Regions from separate parts of the Streptomyces sp. NPDC048415 genome, predicted to be linked through region 2. Evidence: riboswitches for the same ligand, from Rfam matches in the RefSeq annotation. Region 2 holds a riboswitch; each other region holds the start of a gene.
The links. A riboswitch is a leader RNA that binds a small molecule or an ion and turns the genes downstream of it on or off. The one in region 2 is predicted to bind cyclic di-AMP.
Positions count from the first base shown of each region.

Region 1: linked by a shared signal. The riboswitch ahead of AB0D27_RS04340 (LysM peptidoglycan-binding domain-containing M23 family metallopeptidase) and the one ahead of AB0D27_RS13550 (transglycosylase family protein) in region 2 are both predicted to bind cyclic di-AMP.
Region 3: linked by a shared signal. The riboswitch ahead of AB0D27_RS09230 (C40 family peptidase) and the one ahead of AB0D27_RS13550 (transglycosylase family protein) in region 2 are both predicted to bind cyclic di-AMP.

Region 1 is NZ_JBEZKJ010000003.1:265,857-269,537, reverse strand. Features, by position in the region: gene AB0D27_RS04355 (SGNH/GDSL hydrolase family protein) at 1-304, opposite strand, end outside; partial or broken gene AB0D27_RS04350 (DUF6250 domain-containing protein) at 450-680, opposite strand; gene AB0D27_RS04345 (hypothetical protein) at 668-1,084, opposite strand; gene AB0D27_RS04340 (LysM peptidoglycan-binding domain-containing M23 family metallopeptidase) at 1,277-2,200, opposite strand; cyclic di-AMP (ydaO/yuaA leader) riboswitch at 2,205-2,361, opposite strand; gene AB0D27_RS04335 (alpha-galactosidase) at 2,664-3,681, opposite strand, start outside.
Region 2 is NZ_JBEZKJ010000015.1:96,561-100,241, reverse strand. Features, by position in the region: gene AB0D27_RS13560 (cytochrome P450) at 1-361, shown strand, start outside; gene AB0D27_RS13555 (transglycosylase family protein) at 537-1,532, shown strand; cyclic di-AMP (ydaO/yuaA leader) riboswitch at 1,716-1,893, shown strand; gene AB0D27_RS13550 (transglycosylase family protein) at 1,898-2,587, shown strand; gene eno (phosphopyruvate hydratase) at 2,889-3,681, shown strand, end outside.
Region 3 is NZ_JBEZKJ010000008.1:157,325-161,005, reverse strand. Features, by position in the region: gene AB0D27_RS09240 (ATP-dependent Clp protease proteolytic subunit) at 73-708, shown strand; gene AB0D27_RS09235 (hypothetical protein) at 716-1,024, shown strand; cyclic di-AMP (ydaO/yuaA leader) riboswitch at 1,394-1,559, shown strand; gene AB0D27_RS09230 (C40 family peptidase) at 1,563-2,036, shown strand; gene AB0D27_RS09225 (DUF6328 family protein) at 2,113-2,703, shown strand; gene AB0D27_RS09220 (LysE family translocator) at 2,657-3,274, opposite strand; gene AB0D27_RS09215 (LysR family transcriptional regulator) at 3,385-3,681, shown strand, end outside.

The sequences.
Region 1 (3,681 bases), on a different contig from region 2:
CGCGCTCGAAGCGTTCCGCGACCTCGTCGGGGTCGGTGCCGGGCCGGATGATGTCGTTGCCGCCCGCGGAGAAGGAGACCAGATCCGGGGCGAGTTCCTTGGCGCGCGGGAGCTGGTCCTCGACGATCTGGTCGAGCAGTTTGCCGCGTACAGCGAGATTGGTGTAGTTGAAGTCGCCCTCGGGCCGCCGGTCCGCGAGAAGCACCGCGAACCGGTCGGCCCATCCGACAAGGGCCCCGTCAGGCCCGGGGTCGCCGACGCCCTCGGTGAAGCTGTCCCCCACCGCCACGTACGACCCGATCACTGATCTGTTGTCACTCTTCGAATCGTCTGCCACATCGGGTCATGATTCACCTTTCGATGTGAGCTACGCGACCGTAAGGAAGGGTTGACGGTTGGTGAGATAAGCCACTCGTCAAGTATTGACCAATCTTGGAATACGCCTCGGATCAGGGGCGTTGATGCAGCCGCCACACACGGAAGTCACTGATCCGGAAATGGCTCCAGGTGGTGCGGAACGCGAAGTGCCCGCTGGTGTAGGGCTCCACGTCGGTGTAGTGGAAGACCAGCCACCCGTTGTTCCACCATTGCACGAGGGAGCCGTCCGAGACGATCCGGACCTGGTTGGGCTCGTTCGCGACGAGCAGCGGCTCGGTGTAGTCGTAGATCAGCGGCCGAACGCGGCGTCGGTGTCGTACCAGGGGAAGTGGGACACGATGCCCAGATCGGACTGCTGGATGGCGAAGCCCTCCGGGCCCGGCCTGTCGGGGTCGAGGTCGGCGATGTCGAACCGGTCACCGTGAATAGCCCCGTCGACGACGTAGCGCAGGGTGCCGTCGCTGTTCACGACGTAGTTGCCATCGGCGATCTCGTCGCTGCCGCCCTGGTCCACGTCGACGGTACGGATCTGGTGGAAGCTGGTGGCGCCGCTGCCCGAGGGGGCAACGTACTTCCAGCGCCGGGTCAGATCCGTCCCGTTGAAGTCCCACGTCTGGAAGAGGACGCGGAAGACTCCGCGCCCGGCTCCGACGCGGGTGACCAACTTCATGACGAGGCTGGGGTGTTCGCCGTCGAGGTAGGCGATGCCGGAGGGGCCGTCGGCGACGAAGTCGTCGGGGACCGGCTGCCGGGTGCGCTCGGTGCCCGTCTCGCCGTCGATCGCCGAGATGAACTAGCGCTGATCATGAACCGCTCACGGAACACCGAAGGCCGGACCCCGGGGATCGTGGGGTCCGGCCTTTGGAGGCGGTCCTGCCGTCAGGAGCAGGGAGCGGCGTCAGACGACGGCGACGCCGTGCGAGCGCAGGTACCCGACCGGGTCCACGTCCGAGCCGTAGTTCGGCGTGGTGCGGATCTCGAAGTGCAGGTGCGGTCCGGTGACATTGCCGGTCGCGCCCGAGAGGCCGACCTGCTGGCCCGCGGTCACGGTCTGGCCCGCCGAGACGGAGAGCGCGGACATGTGGGCGTACTGCGAGTACTGGCCGTCGGCGTGCTGGATGACGACCTGGTTGCCGTACGCGCCGCCCCAGCCCGCGGAGACGACGGTGCCGGGGGCAATGGCCTTGATGGTGGTGCCGGTCGGGACCACGAAGTCCACACCGGTGTGGTAACCGCTGGACCACATGCTGCCCGCCACCTTGTAGCCGGTGCCGATCGTCGCACCCTCGACCGGCAGGGTGTAACCGGAACTGGTGGCGATGGAGGCGGGCTTGGCCGTGGCGGTCTTGGTGGTCTTCGCGGCCGAGGTCGTCGTCTTGGTGGACGACTGGGTGGCGCCGGCGGCCGCGGCCTTCTTGCCGATCGTCAGCTTCAGGCCGGGGTGGATCAGCGACGGGTCGCTGCCGATGGCCGAGCGGTTGTCGGAGTAGAGCTTCTTCCAGCCGCCGCTGACGTTCTGCTCGTCGGCGATCTTGGAGAGATAGTCGCCGGCCCTCACCGCGTAGGTCTTCGTCGCGGCCACCTTCTTCGCGGCGGTGGGAGCGGCGGTCGCGGTCTTCTCGACCTTCTGCGCGACGGCCTTCTGCGCGACGGCCTTCTGCGCGACGGCCTTCTGCGCGACAGCGGCGGTCGGAGTCGCGGCATGGGCGCCGGCGGCCCCCATCAGAGGCAGCGCGAGCGCGGCGCCACCGGTTCCGGCCACGGCGATCGAGCGGGTGAAACGCTGGGACTTGGGACGGCGGTGCTTACCCTTCGCGGGCATGACGAGTTCCTCTCCGGCGCCTGCGAGGTGAGCTGTCGGGTGCGGGCTGGAGATGCCCGGCCGTGCGCATGCGCGGCTGTACCCCTAGCCGTTCCGGAGACCGGAACAGGCATGGAACCTGTGGGTCCCCCGCTCCTGCCGTGTGCGGGTGAGTGTGCGGATTCCGGGCGGCGGCAGGATTGGGCGTCCGTCCGGATTGGGGCAGAACGTAAGCGAGATGAGAGCGCTTCGACAACCATGGGCGATTTCTATGCACGTGCCGTTCTTGATCCATGCCGGAATTCCGGTCACCCTCCGTGCATGGACGATCTTTTCCGTTCCTCAACCCGCCTTTGAATTCGGGCTGATTGTGAAATGGACGCCGCAACGCATCGTCACGAATATGACGCTCCTCACGCACCTCACCCCACGGTGCTTTATTCCAGGGTTAGTTGGAATGAAGACGCCAATTCGGACAGAACAGTCAGATGCGACGCAGTCGGATAACCGTCGCATCGAGGTCGCCGCGAAGCCTCGTCCGCACCCCGTGATGCAGCAGCACCGCCCCTCGGTACACTTCGCCCGTTTCGCGGCACTCATACGCTTGTGTCGGGTCGAGTCCGCGCAACCGGAGTGCGGCGACGGGCTCACCGTGGTGCTGGGCCTGGAGCCAGGCGAGCACGACGGTCTCGTCGCCGTGGACGTACTGCACCGCGCTCAGCCCGCCCTCCGGGGGCCGCAGCCGATAGAGGTCGCCGCGCTGCACGACGGGCCGGATGTCTTTGTAGAGCTCCACCCACTCCCGCGCCTCGTCGAGTTCCTGCTCGCTCCACTTGGTGAGGTCTCCGCCGACACCGAGCACCCCGGCCATGGCGCTCACGAAGCGGAAGCGCAGCGAGCTGGCGCGCCCGTTGAGCTGCGTATTCGGGCTGTCCGTGACCCACGCGGCCATGATCCGGGCCGGGTGGACCTGGCTGAAGCCGTACTGGATGGCGAGCCGGTCGAGCGGGTCGGTGTTGTCGGAGGTCCACACCTGGTCCGTGCGCGCCATGATGCCCAGGTCGATACGGCCACCGCCGCCCGAGCAGGACTCGAAGGCGACGCCCGGGTGGGCGGCCCGCAGCCGGTCGAGGAGTGCGTACAGGGCCTGTACGTGCTCGACCCACAGCTTCTGCGGGTAGCGCTCGGCCGGCCAACCCGCGTCGGTGAAGCAGCGGTTGAAATCCCATTTCACATAGTCGATCGGGGCGCTGGAGAGCAGGCCGTCGAGCTGCCCCCAGAGATACTCCTGGACGTCCGGGCGCGCGAGGTTCAGTACAAGCTGATTGCGGTATTCCGTCCTGGTTCGACCCGGCTGGAACTGCACCCAGTCGGGGTGCGTGCGATACAGCTCGCTGTCCGGATTGACCATTTCCGGCTCGACCCAGATCCCGAACCGCATACCGAGCCCGTGCACATGGTCGGCGAGCGGCTTGAGTCCCGCGGGGAAGCGGTCGGGGTTG
Region 2 (3,681 bases):
CGAACTCGCCACGTGGCGGTTCGCGACCGAGGCCGTGCGGATCGGCGGGCAGGACATCGCGCCCGGCGACCCCGTCCTCGTCGTACTGGCGGCTGCGGACCGTGACCCCGAGCGGTTCGAGCAGCCGGACACGCTCGACCTCTCGCGGCGTGACAATCAGCACCTCGGGTACGGTCACGGCATCCATTACTGCCTCGGCGCGCCGCTCGCCCGCCTGGAGGGGCAGACCGCCCTCGCCACCCTCCTCACCCGCCTCCCCGATCTCCAACTCGCGGGAGATTCTGCCGATTTGCGCTGGCGTGGCGGGCTCATTATGCGGGGGTTGCGCACGCTTCCCGTGGAGTTCGCACCCGGGCGGTAGGCAGGGCGGGAAACCGCCTCTCACCAGGGAAAAAGTGACGGTCCCTCAACTCTGTGATCTTCACGTGATCTGCGCTGCATCGACTTGTGACAAGCGTTCGAGTGCGGATACGTTCACCCATCAACGCGGCCCATCTGCCGCTGTAGTCACCTGCTGTCACGCGAAAGGCTTCCGCATGCGCTCCGGGAACGGCCGTCATCGTCGCCCCCGTCAGGCCCCGGCCCTCATCGTCGCCGCAGGAGTGACCGGATCGGCCATCGCGATCCCGTTGCTCGGCGCCACCAGTGCGAGCGCGGCCGACGGCACCACGTGGGACCGGGTCGCGGAGTGCGAGAGCGGCGGCGCGTGGAGCACCAATGACGGCAACGGGTACTTCGGCGGCCTGCAGTTGACCCAGGACGACTGGGAGGCGCACGGCGGTCTCGCGTACGCCTCGAGGCCCGATCAGGCCAGCCGCTCGCAGCAGATAGCCGTCGCCGAGAAGCTCCTCGATGCCAAGGGTCTCGCCGCCTGGCCCACCTGTGGGCCGCTCTCCGGGCTCAGCAAGAACTCGGGCGAGGTCGAGGTCGACACGGGGGTGGCGAACGACTCGTCGAGCACGTCCGGCTCGTCGGACTCCTCGGGCTCGTCAAGTTCCTCCGACTCGCCGAGTTCGTCTCTTTCATCCGGTTCGTCCGACTCGTCGTCCGACTCCTCTTCCTCGTCCGGCTCCTCCTCGGACGCGACCGGGAACTCGACGAAGTCCGACACGTCTTCCGGTACCTCACAGGGTTCCGACAGCTCGGACGCGAAAACCGCCACGAATGGCGAATCGGACAACTCCACGCAGAACGGCGACTCTTCGGGTGCGTCCGAGTCCGGGACGACCGGCGCGGGCCGTCACCGTGGCGGCAGCGCCGACGAGGGCACGGCGGAGGGTGTGACCGACGGTCGTACGGACAGCGCTTCCGGGCGGCACGCCTCGCGCGGCTCGAGCGCCTCGCGTGACGCCGCCGACGGCTCGTACACCGTGCGCACCGGTGACAGTCTCTGGACGATCGCCGACGACCTTGACCTCAAGGGTGGATGGGCCGAGCTGTACGCCGGGAACAAGGAGACGGTCGGTGCCGATCCCGACCTCATCATCCCCGGTCAGAGTCTTGCAGTTGGTGCTGAAACGGACGAAAAGTAGCGGGAGTTCGCGTCCTGGTTCGCCGTGTAATGTCCGGTTTGGCGCGAGTGAGAGATGGGTCTCAGAAGCCCTGATCGTCTTTGGAATTCCGCCGATCGCATGTCTACGGTCGTGATCGCTCGCCACCGCGGGCCCCGACGGTCGCAACGCCGAATCCTGCCAGCGGCCGTACGGGAACAGTCGTCGCGTCAAGCGCCGTAGGCAGGAGCGGGGGACCCAAGGTAAGCGCCGCGCCCGGGAGTTGACCGGGAGCGGCTTGGGGTGAAGACGTGCGCCAGAGGCCGAAGGGCCGAGGCGCGCGGCCGGGCACTCACCCGCCCGAACCCGACAGCTCACCTCGCAGGCGTCGGTGAGGGGATCTCTCCATGCTGTTTTCCAGCAAGGGCAAGCACCGCCGTCCTTCCAAGGCCACCCGTGTCGCCACGCTCGCCGGTGTCACCGGTGTCGCCATCGCCGCCCCGCTGATGGCGGCCGGCAACGCCTCCGCCGCCACCTCCTCCGAGTGGGACGCGGTCGCCCAGTGCGAGTCCGGTGGCAACTGGTCCATCAACACTGGCAACGGCTACTACGGCGGCCTGCAGTTCTCGTCCTCCACCTGGGCCGCGTACGGCGGCACCGCCTACGCCTCCACCGCCAACCAGGCCTCCAAGTCGGAGCAGATCACCATCGGCGAGAAGGTCCTCGCCGCGCAGGGCAAGGGTGCCTGGCCGACCTGCGGCACGGGCCTGTCGAGCGCCGCGTACAGCGGTGGCACGTCCACGCCCTCCAGCTCCTCCTCGTCGAGCGGCTCGCAGAGCACCACCACCCGGACGACGGAGCAGCCCGCCTCCCGTTCCACCGAGCGCCCGGTCGCCAAGAAGACCGTCACCACCCCGACCGGCAAGAAGGTCAAGAAGGGTGACGGCGAGTACAAGGTCGTCAAGGGTGACACCCTCAGCTCGATCGCCGAGAAGAAGAACGTCAAGGGCGGCTGGCAGAAGCTGTTCAAGCTGAACAAGGACATCGTCGACGACGCCGACTTCATCTACCCCGGTCAGCAGCTGCACCTCAGCTGAATGACAGCCCTCTCGTAGAAGGGGTCTCCATGGTGGAGACCCCGGTGAGGGCCCCCGTCCCCACGGGCTCCCCGCTCCGGTGCGTGTTCCCCCGTACGCACCGGAGCGGGGCTTTTTCCTGTCGGGCCGGCGCGGGGCGGGTTTCATGTACGGGGCAGGTTTTTGTTCCGTTCGGAAACAATTTACTCTCGGTTCTGCCCAAGGGGTGGTCGACCGGCTGGCCGATCCCTCCGAGGCGGTTAGGCTCATCTCGCAGAGCCCGCGAAAAGCTCTGCGTACCCGCGTCACATCCCAGAAGGAGATGCTCGTGCCGTCCATCGACGTCGTCGTAGCCCGGGAAATCCTGGACTCCCGAGGCAACCCCACGGTCGAGGTCGAGGTCGGCCTCGACGACGGCAGCACGGGTCGTGCCGCCGTCCCGTCCGGCGCTTCCACCGGCGCCTTCGAGGCCATCGAGCTCCGCGACGGGGACCCCAACCGCTACCAGGGCAAGGGTGTCGAGAAGGCCGTCCTCGCCGTCATTGAGCAGATCGGCCCGGAGCTCGTCGGCTACGACGCCACCGAGCAGCGCCTGATCGACCAGGCGATGTTCGACCTGGACGCCACCGACAACAAGGGCTCGCTCGGCGCCAACGCCATCCTCGGCGTCTCGCTCGCCGTCGCGCACGCCGCCTCCGAGGCCAGCGACCTCCCGCTCTTCCGCTACCTGGGCGGCCCGAACGCGCACCTGCTGCCCGTTCCGATGATGAACATCCTGAACGGCGGGTCGCACGCCGACTCGAACGTGGACATCCAGGAGTTCATGATCGCCCCGATCGGCGCGGAGTCCTTCTCCGAGGCGCTGCGCTGGGGCGCCGAGGTCTACCACACCCTCAAGAAGGTGCTGAAGACCAAGGGCCTGTCCACCGGTCTCGGTGACGAGGGCGGCTTCGCCCCGAACCTGGAGTCCAACCGCGCCGCGCTCGACCTAATCCTCGAGGCCATCAAGCAGGCCGGTTACGTCCCCGGCGAGCAGATCGCGCTCGCGCTCGACGTCGCCGCGTCGGAGTTCTACAAGGACGGCAGCTACGAGTTCGAGGGCAAGTCCCGCTCGG
Region 3 (3,681 bases), on a different contig from region 2:
GACAGGCATTGTACGTCCTGTACATTTTTGACAGGAGGGTCCCCCAGGAGTCCCCCAGAGGAGGCGCGAGCCATGAACGACCCGTCCGCCCGCCATGTCCTGCCGGAGTTCACCGAACGCACCAGTGCGGGCCGGCGGACCCTGGATCCGTACTCGAAGCTGCTCGACGAGCGGATCGTGTTCCTCGGGACGCCGATCGACGACACCTCGGCGAACGATGTGATGGCACAGTTCATGTACCTCGAGTACCTGGCCCCGGATCAGGACGTCTCGCTCTACATCAACTCCCCCGGCGGCTCGTTCAGCGCGATGACCGCGGTCTACGACACGATGCGGTTCGTCACCTGCGACGTGGAGACCGTCTGCCTGGGGCAGGCCGCGTCGGCCGCGGCCGTGCTGCTGGCCGGGGGCACGCCCGGCAAACGGTTCGCGCTGCCCGGCGCCCGCGTACTCATCCACCAGCCCTCACTTCCCGAGCCGGTCCAGGGCCAGGCGAGCGATCTGGTCATCCAGTCCGAGGAGTTGCTGCGCACCCGAAGGATGCTCGAGGAGATGCTCGTACGGCACACGGGACAGAGCCCGGAGCGGGTCGCCGCGGACATCGAGCGGGACAAGATCCTGGACGCGCCGGCGGCGGTGGCGTACGGCCTCGTCGACCGGATCATCCCGAGCCGCAAGGCCTCGCGCACCGCGCCCGGCGCGAGGTGATCGGCCGATGCTCCCACCCGAACTGCCTCCGCTGCCCGCGCTGACACGCGCGGAGGCCGAGTTGATCGACCGTTATCTCGACGTGGTCGATCTGCTCGGCCGCATCAACCCGGCCCGCCCGGGAGACACCTACCGGGGCCTGAGGGCCGCTCAGGCACTGGTCGGCAAGGCCACCGCGCTGCGGGACGCCCTCACGCTGATGCATCAGCGCGGCGAGAGCGAGGTGCATGCCCCGACTCTGGCCCAGGCCCTGCGGGTCCTCGACGGCGAGCGGCGGGCGGCCCGGGTCACGGTGCCGCCGCACTCCGACAGTTGACGCACCCACACCCGGGCCGCCGCTCGCGCCGTGTCGGCGGAGCGTCCGGCCCGGGCTTCAAACGGACCAGATGGCGTACCCCCTGATGGAGTAGTCACGGGTCCTCTCAGGAGGGCGTAAGAGTTGCGCAACGCGCGTAGCGCAGAGGCGGAATGAAGCCTTCCGTCGCTGGTACGAGCGTGGTCGGCCACCCCAACACCCGGTCGAACAGAGGGGTGTCCACCCGAACGGGTGAGTGGTGAGTAACCCCACAAACCACCGATTCCATTCGGATTTTCTGACAGTTATGCGTGAAGATCCCTTCCGACGACAAGCCCCCGCCACAACGGCGGGGCGGTCCGGGCGGACGCCGAGTCCTGCCGCCGCCCGGATGACCGGTCGACAGATGTGCATCGGCAGGAGTGGAGGACCCAGCACTACGGGCCGCCGGAGAGCTTCCGGGCGGTCCTTGGGGTGAAGCCGCAGCACGCGGCCGGGCAACTTCGCCAGCCCGAATCCGACAGGTCATCCTTCACAGGCGGCTGACGAAGGGTTGCGCATGACTGCGCTCAATCGTGTCCCGTCGCTGTGGACCCGGGCCGGTACGGCCTCGGCGCTCACCATCGCCGCTGTGGGCGGCAGCCTCGTGGTCCCTGGCGTCGCACCCGACGCCCAGGCGGCCACGCTCGCGACGAAGGCACTTCAGGTCGCGGCTTCCAAGAAAGGCTCCCCCTACAAGTGGGGCGCCACAGGACCACGCCGCTTCGACTGCTCCGGGTTCACGCTCTACTCGTTCAAGAAGGCGGGCAAGAAGCTGCCTCGTACGGCCGCGGCGCAGTACAACAAGACGCACCATGTCTCCGCTTCGCACCGCAAGGCCGGAGACCTCGTCTTCTTCCACTCGGGCCGGAACGTGTATCACGTCGGCATCTACGCCGGGAAGGGAAAGATATGGCACTCCCCGAAGACGGGGGAGGTCGTGAAGCTCGAGAGGATCTGGACGAGGAGCGTCTGGTACGGCCGGGTGAGCTGACCCGCTCTGAGGGCGGCGGCGCGGGCCGCCGCCCCCAGGGGCGTGAAACACGGGTCAGAGTGGTTACTCGTTCCCCATGGTCGACCAACGCCCCCGCACCACTCACGACGAGACGCCTCCCCGCAGCGAGACGCCTGGCCACAACCAGCCGCCCGGCCAGAACGAGAAGCCCGCTCGCAACGAGACGCCCCTCGAACGGGCGGACCGCAATTTCGCCGAGCTTCTCCAGGAACTGCGCGTCACCCAGACCGGGGTCCAGATCCTGTTCGCCTTCCTGCTGACCCTGGCCTTCACCCAGCGCTTCCCGTCCCTCGACACGGCGCAGCGCGCCACGTACGTCACCACGCTGCTGCTCGCCGTACTGGCCGCCGCCCTCTTCACGAGCCCCGCCGCCCTGCACCGGTCGCTGTTCCAGCAGAACGCCAAGCCCACCATCGTGCGGGTCTCCTCCCGCCTCGCCCACCTGGGTCTGTACGTGCTGATGCTGGCGTTCACCGGATCGGTGCTCCTCGTCGTGGACGTGACGCTGGGGCGCGGAGCCGGGATCGCCGCGGGCGCGGGCACGCTGGCCGTCTGTCTGTCCCTGTGGGGCGTGCTGCCCCGGCTGGTGCAGCGTGGCGTCAGAGCCTCACGGTCTCCAGGACGAGCACCACACCGAGAAGGGTGAGCGCGCCGCCGGTGACCGCCTCCACGGCCCGGGCGGCCCGAGGCCTGCGCAGCCACCGTCCGAGCCGGTCCACCAGCAGCGCGACCGCCGGGAACCACACCAGGGCGAGGACGACCACGATCAGCGCCAGCAGCAGGGTGCGGGGCATCGCGGGACTGCCCGCGGGCACGAACTGCGGCAGCAGGCTGAGGAAGGTGATCGGCGCCTTCGGGTTGAGCGCGTTGGTGACGAAGCCCTGCCGCAGCGGCCGCCCGCCGGACGTCGTCTCCTCTGGCTCCGCCTCCCGCAGCCGTCCCAGCGAGCGCAGGGTGCGCACCCCCAGGTACAGCACGTAGGCGCCGCCGAGGAGCTGGAGCGCCCGGAACAGCGCGGGCACGGCGGTGAGGACCGCGGCGACCCCGGCGACGGCCAGCGCCGTGTGCACCAGCAGTCCGCCCGCGACCCCGAGCGCACACGCGACTCCGGCCCGGCGCGAGACGAGAGCGTTGCGTACGACGACGGTGAAGTCGGCGCCCGGCATGGCGACCATGCCGGCGGCGACCACGGTGAAGGCGGCGAGCTGTATGTCCATGAGCACCAGACTGCCCGCGCCGGGCCTATAGGACATATATCGACTATCCTGGGTCTGCCTTAAGCAATCGTTTATACCAGGCGTCCTGCCACCGGCCCAGGAGAGACCAGATGTACGACCCGACACGGCTCGCGGCGCTGGTGGCGGTCGCCGAGGCGGGGTCGATCACCCGGGCCGCGGAGCGCCTCGGCTTTACCCCGCCCGCGCTCTCCCAGCAGTTGGCGAAGCTGGAGCGGGAGGCGGGAGCGACCCTGCTGGTGCGGTCCCATCGGGGGGCGCGGCTGACGGGCGCGGGCGAGCTGCTGGTGACGCGGGCTCGCCGGGTCCTCGCCGAGATGGAGCGCGCCCGGCACGAACTGGCGCTCCTGGCGGGATTGTCGGGCGGCACTCTGCGGCTCGGCACCTTC